2 regions of the Streptococcus sp. IsoGale022 genome follow, and region 2 is predicted to be linked to the other one. Evidence: predicted binding sites of a transcription regulator. Region 2 holds the regulator's gene; the other holds the start of a gene.

Region 1 (3,425 bases), on a different contig from region 2:
ATATGCGAGCTGTCTGTGACAAAGGTCAGGGCGCGTGTCATAGTTCGGATGGATTTTCCGAAGTCAGGCGAAGTCATCATGTTGACAACGTTGGTAGACCCTAAGTTACATGACACATCTGTTCCTAGGTGAAGATACTCTTGCGCATCATTCAAAAGGCTAGGCTCTTGCACCTGCAGGATTTCAGAGCAAAGGTTACTCATGACGATTTTACCGTCAATTGGATTTGAACGATTGGCCGTATCAATGTTTACGACATAAGGATAGCCAGATTCTTGTTGGAGCTTAGAAATTTCTGTTTCCAAATCACGGGCCTTGATCTTGGTCTTAGTGATATTTGGATTAGCGACCAATTCATCGTATTTTTCAGTGATGTCAAGGTAGGCAAATGGCACGCCATACTCGCGTTCAACAGAATATGGGCTGAAGAGGTACATTTCTTCATTCTTACGCGCTAATTCATAGAACTTATCCGGAATGACAACACCGAGTGAGAGGGTTTTAACCCGAACTTTTTCGTCAGCATTTTCTTTCTTAGTAGAAAGGAAGGCGATGATATCTGGGTGGAAGACATTGAGGTAAACAACCCCAGCTCCCTGACGTTGCCCCAGTTGGTTAGAGTAAGAGAAGCTGTCCTCAAAGAGTTTCATAACAGGCACAACACCAGATGCAGCTCCTTCATAACCCTTGATAGGTGCTCCAGCTTCCCGCAGATTGCTGAGGGAAATACCGACCCCGCCTCCGATACGAGACAATTGCAGGGCAGAGTTGATGGAGCGGCCGATTGAGTTCATATCATCTGTTACTTGGATGAGGAAGCAAGAAACCAATTCACCGCGACGAGCCCGACCAGCGTTAAGGAAGCTTGGTGTAGCCGGTTGGTAGCGTTGGTGGATGATTTCATTAGCAATATCCTTGGCAATGGCCTCATCTCCGTTGGCAAAGTAGAGGGCGTTGAAGAGTACCCGATCTTCCATGCTTTCTAGGTAGTATTCACCATCATTGGTCTTCAGTGCATACTGGTTGTAGAACTTATAGGCAGCCATGAAAGATTTAAACTTGAAATCTTGAGCATGGATAAAAGCAGTCAGCTCCTCAATGTATTCCGGAGAGTAGAGCTGGATAAATTCCTTTTCCAAATAGTTTTCTTCTATTAAGTATTCAATCTTTTCTGTAATAGAAGAAAATTGCTTGGTGTTCGGCTCAACATTTTCCTTAAAGAAAGCCTCCAGAGCTTCTTTGTCCTTATGGAGCATAATCTGTCCGTTAATCGGACGGTTGATTTCGTTGTTGAGTCGGAAGTATGTCACATCCTCTAAATGTTTGAGTCCCATGTTTTCCCTTTTCTATATAAATAAGATAATTAGCTAGCGGAAAAAGTTCCGCCTTACAAAAGAAACGGCTCCTATGAGCATAGGAGCTGCAGTTTGCCCTGATAATATGTCCTTAGTTTATCTCCCGATCAAGGCGCGCTGCCCTCAAAATAAACCACATTAAGACAGTTTTTTCAATTTACCAGGTTGGAAACCAGAAAATGCTTCAGTTGCTGTCTGAATCACAGGAGCAGCATTGAAACCAAGATCTTTGACATGGTCAATAAATTCTGGCTGCTCGTCCAAATTGATTTCGCGGTATTCTACATGATTAGTATCTAAGAAGCGCTTGGTCATTTTGCACTGAACGCAGTTATTTTTTGAGTAAATAGTTACCATTAAAGATTCCTCTAAACTTTCTTTTTTTCTTTTAAATAATACGAACCTAGTATATCTAAAAGCAAATAGAATGTCAATAGTTTTGAACTAAATATTGTGTGATATTTTGTTATAGGATAGATTACAATACAATATATAGTGTTTGTATAAACAATGAAAAGAAGTGAAAAATTGCAGAAAGAGAGCAAAATGCTGTTGCGGCAATGCTTAAACAAGTCTTAAAACTTTAGATAAATGACTGGTAGATTTTCCTCCCAAAAACCAAAATCCAATATCTTGTGTTAAAGAATTTAGGGAATCACTAGGAGGAGTAGAGGGAGAAGTTTTTGGATCTGAATTCGAGCTGGATATTTTTTATTGGAATGTAAAAACTCCCTGCAAATGTCGCTGCAGGGAGCTAGGGATAACATGTTATTTTTTAGTAGGCAGCCCACCATTGATAAAGAGACCAGTAGAGAATATTAGCGACCATGATTAGAGAGGATAGGCTGGCAATACTAGTGATAAATAATTTACTCTTACTCCATTTTTCCTTGTTTTGAAGATAGAAAGGATAAAGAGAGCCGATTGCAAGAAGCAGAGCTAGAATGGCTAATGTTATAAAGTTCCAGTTATAGTCAGCATCTGCAGCATTCATAAGTTTAGTAAAGATATTGAATAGGTTGAAGGGGATGCTTAAAATAGCGGCATTGGTTAGGTATATCCATATTTTCCATGCTAATGAAGTCTTCTTTTGGGATTTTTTAGGATAAGGCGATAAAGATCGATACCTGCATTGCTAAGGAGACTAATCGCACTAAACAAAATAGCCAATCCAGCAAGAAGGAGCATCCCATAATCTTTGATAAGATCCCAATTAGATTGCCGAAGTGCATCGCCATAAACTATCGTGATTTTTTCTTGTCCTTGAGATTCACTAGCGACCCAGAAATTTCCATTGAGCTGAGCAGCATCTGCTTTTTCATTAATATAGTAGGTATATCCCGGAATTGTTCTTAAGAAAGAGAAGGGACCACTATTGAAAGTACGGGCGTTGCGATAGTAACCAGGATGGAACTTTGCATAAGATTGTTTATTTGGAGATTTTTTAGGACCAAATACTAGCTCGGGCATCTTGTAATTATAGATTTTTTCTTGAAATTGGTTTGTCATAATGACTTGGCCAATACCAGACTCTAAGTCAAGTAAAATGTAAGAAGAAAATCCTCCAGAATTGCCGCCGTGTCCAATAACTCTGACACCATATTCTTGATACCAAAATCCGTGTGCATTCAGAGGAATATCCGTACCTGGGTAGGTAGAGCTTGCAGTATATAGAGTCTTCCAAGTTTCAGGATGTTTGAAAAGTTCTTTCTTTTTTAGAAGGGCTTGGGCAAATTTCTGCAAGTCATCTAGGGTTCCTGTGGCACGGCCGACAGGATAGAGACTCAGTTCAAAGTCTGAATCTTTTTTATAATTTCCATTAGCATCATAGCTCTTGACTTCTTTATGTTTTTTATAGACATATGCATTATCGGACAAGTCAGGCAAAATAGCCGTTTTTTCCATCTCTAAGGGTTTAAAGATGTGCTCATGGGCATAGTCGGCAAATGATTGTCCAATAATTCGCTCAACAATATAAGCGGCTAGTCCGGTACCAAAGTTAGAATAGGCAGTAGTTGTACCTGGTTCAAATACTTGATTGGGTTGTCTGGTCTTCATCAGTTCTTCAAT
Region 2 (3,425 bases):
TCATGTTTCAGAAGGTCAAAAAGTTGCAGCTGGAGATCTTCTTGTAACGGCTGACTTGGAAGCAATCAAGGAAGCAGGACGTGAAACTTCAACAATCGTAGTCTTCACAAATGCAGCAGCTATCAAGTCTGTAACAGTAGAAAAACTTGGTCAAGCATCTGCTAAGACAGTTGTTGCTAAGGTTGAATTGTAATATAGAAAAGAGAAATCATGGCAAAATTCCTGACATTAAATACTCATAGTTGGATGGAAGAAGAGCAAGAAACCAAGCTTAATCAGCTTGCAGAGCGCATTCTTCAAGAAAAATATGATGTCATTTGCCTGCAGGAAGTCAATCAATTAACGGAGTCTGAACAGGTTGTTCAGGCTCCTTTCTATCAGGCGGTTGAAGGAGCGATTGCGATTCATCAAGACAACTTTGCTCTATGTCTGGTAGAAAAGTTGGCTGAGGCAGGACTGGACTATCATTGGTCCTGGGCCTATAATCATATTGGGTTTGATATTTACAACGAAGGAGTGGCAATTCTATCTAGAAATCCTATGACTCCTAGAGAAGTCCTGGTATCAGAGGCTAATGATCCTACGGATTACCATACCCGCAAGGTCTTGCTAGCCGAGACTGAGGTAGAAGGTCAATTGCTGACAATTGCCTCCTGCCATCTGTCTTGGTGGGACAAAGGCTTTCAGGGGGAATGGGCTAAGCTTGAAGCAGATCTGCTAAAAGCAGAAAGTCCTCTGGTCCTGATGGGGGACTTCAACAACCCGGTTGGCCAGCAAGGCTACCAGACCATCTTAGCTAGTCCGCTGAAGCTGCAGGATAGTCATACCGTTGCAAAAGAAGCTAGCGGAGAGGCGACAGTAGAAGGGACTATCGCAGGCTGGGATGATAATAAGCATGCTCTGAAGATAGACTATGTTTTCACTAGCCAAGGGATGGACGTTGAGCGCTCCGCTGTCGTTTTTGACGGGAAAGCAACACCTGTTGTCAGTGACCATTTTGGTATAGAAGTGCAAGTGACATGTTAGTATAATTAAAAGCAGTTCAATCTGAACTGCTTTTAATTATTTCTCACATCCGATACCATCACCATCTCTATCAAGGTGACGACCATATCCAGGTTGTCCTTGGTAAACGGGCGCAGCACCAGCTGCTCTTACTTCGGAGCAGTTTTTGTAATAAACATTAGGTTGGGGCTGTTCTTGAGCTACTTGAGCATCTGCTTCCTCTTGTTGCTTTTGAACCTCAGCGGCAGCTTCTTCTTGCTGCCTTTGAACTTCCGCAACTTTTTGAGCTTCTTCTTGCGCTATTCTTTCCTGTTCAGCTTTTGCAGCAGCTTCTTTTTCTTCTTGGTCAGTCTTGGCTTTTTCTGCTTTCTCTATTTTGGCTGAATCATTTTGTGTAGATGAACTACTACTTGATGAGCTAATACTTGAAGAAGATGACGAGAGGCTAGGAAGAGCTTCTGTATTATCTGTGTCTGAAGAGCAAGCAGCAAGAGATGCGCAAGCTAGCAAGATGCAAAAGTAGGCGACGATTCTCTTATTTATTAATATCATAAAAATCTCCTTTATGTATAATGATAGCGTTTCCAAATCTATTGTATAAAAATTTATATAGAAAAAGAATAACAGATTGCTATTAATTGTCTAATTTCTATCAAAATAACTTACAAAAAAAGATTTTCTCAATTGTTATTACATCAAACGGCTGTCTTTTGTTATTCTTGAAAACGTGTTATAATGAAGTATTAGGATTCTAGGAGGAAATGGTATGCGTTGTCCGAAATGTGGTGGGAATAAATCAAGTGTAGTTGATAGCAGACAGGCAGAAGATGGAAATACAATCCGCCGTCGTCGTGAGTGTGAGGAATGTCAGCACCGCTTCACGACCTACGAGCGCGTCGAAGAGAGAACCCTAGTGGTTGTCAAAAAGGACGGGACACGTGAGCAATTTTCTCGAGATAAGATTTTTAACGGTATTATTCGCTCGGCTCAAAAGCGGCCAGTATCTAGTGACGAAATAGAGGAGATTGTCAATCGAATCGAGCAAAAGGTCCGCAGTCAGAGCGATAATGAAATCAATAGTGAATATATTGGATCCTTAGTCATGGATGAACTGGCCGAGCTGGATGAAATCACCTACGTTCGTTTCGCCAGTGTTTATCGGAGTTTCAAGGATGTGGGAGAGCTAGAAAGCCTGCTCAAGCAGATTACCAAGGGGTCCAAGAAGAAAAAGGACAAATAAATGAAACCAAACCATCAGTTTTCTTTCTTGCGCAATAATGCAGTCAGCCCTGATATTGCTATCTTGACCAAGCTCTATCTGCCGATTTTGGGGAGAGAAGCGGTAACACTTTATCTTTATCTGCTGTCTTTTGTGGATAATGGGCAAAAACAGCACCTCTTCAGTCAGATTCTCAATCATTTAAATTTTGGACTTAATATTTTAGAAGAAAGTTTTGAGCGTTTGGCGGCGATTAAGCTAGTGGACCTTTATCAAACAGATGACCATTATCTGATTCAACTCTACCCGACCTTAACGGCGGAGGAATTTTTCAGCCATAATGTGTACAGCCGGCTCTTGGAAAAGAAAATCGGCGAAGCTGCTGCAGATGCCCTGCGACCAGAAAATCCTAGTGGAGAGAAATTGGTCAAGCCTTTTATGCAGGTGTTTGGTATGGAAGCTGAGCAGCCAAGGGCAGTGCGAAAGTCCAATGATTTTGACTTGGAGTATTTCAAGCAACGGATGGCTCAGGACAATCTTCGTTTTGCCAATGAAAAGGAAGATTTATTAGAATTGTTTGCAATTGCTGAGCAGAAAAAGTGGACTTGGTATGAGACCTACGTCTTGGCGAGAGAAACTGCTGTTTCTCAGGTCATTTCTACCAAGCGGATGAAGCAAAAGCTAGCTCAGAAGCCGGCAGAAGGCCAATTTTCTAAGCAGGAGCTGTCTATTATCCAAGAAGCGAAACGAACATCGCCAATGGTCTTCCTGGCAGAAATCAAAAAAACCCGTCAGGCTGCCATTACGCGGACGGAGAGAAAGCTTTTGCTGGATTTAGCTGAATTAGGCCTTTTGGACGAGGTTATCAACGTAATCTTGCTCTTGACCTTTAATAAGGTGGATTCAGCCAATCTCAATGAAAAGTATGCTCTCAAGGTAGCCAATGATTTTTCTTATCAAAAGGTGACGACAGCTGAGGAAGCTGTCTTGAAAATCCGTGAGCGCAACCAGCAGCCCCAGAGTCGTCCAGCTAAATCTGGACAAGGTTCTACCAAGAGCAACGTACCTGACTGGAGTCAGCCAGATTATAAAAATGAAACGAGTGCAGAGAAGCAGGCCGAGCTAGAAGAGCAGAAACGTCGGCTCTTAGCCAAACTTGAAGGAGGAGGCGAATAAATGGAGAAAATAGGACAGAATATGC

The links. The regulator NrdR, encoded in region 2, represses ribonucleotide reductase genes. The targets are predictions, from matches to a motif close to ACACNATATATNGTGT.
Region 1: nrdH (glutaredoxin-like protein NrdH) is a predicted target of NrdR. The motif match lies at 1,839-1,854, and genes of this name have one in related genera.

What each region holds. Positions count from the first base shown of each region.
Region 1 is NZ_JAKZJI010000006.1:42,448-45,872, forward strand. It holds gene nrdE (class 1b ribonucleoside-diphosphate reductase subunit alpha) at 1-1,334, opposite strand, end outside; gene nrdH (glutaredoxin-like protein NrdH) at 1,494-1,712, opposite strand; partial or broken gene RG608_RS04630 (serine hydrolase domain-containing protein) at 2,131-3,425, opposite strand, start outside.
Region 2 is NZ_JAKZJI010000016.1:35,769-39,193, reverse strand. It holds partial or broken gene RG608_RS08755 (PTS transporter subunit IIBC) at 1-193, shown strand, start outside; gene RG608_RS08750 (endonuclease/exonuclease/phosphatase family protein) at 211-1,026, shown strand; gene RG608_RS08745 (excalibur calcium-binding domain-containing protein) at 1,063-1,557, opposite strand; gene nrdR (transcriptional regulator NrdR) at 1,772-2,245, shown strand; gene RG608_RS08735 (DnaD domain protein) at 2,246-3,400, shown strand; gene dnaI (primosomal protein DnaI) at 3,401-3,425, shown strand, end outside.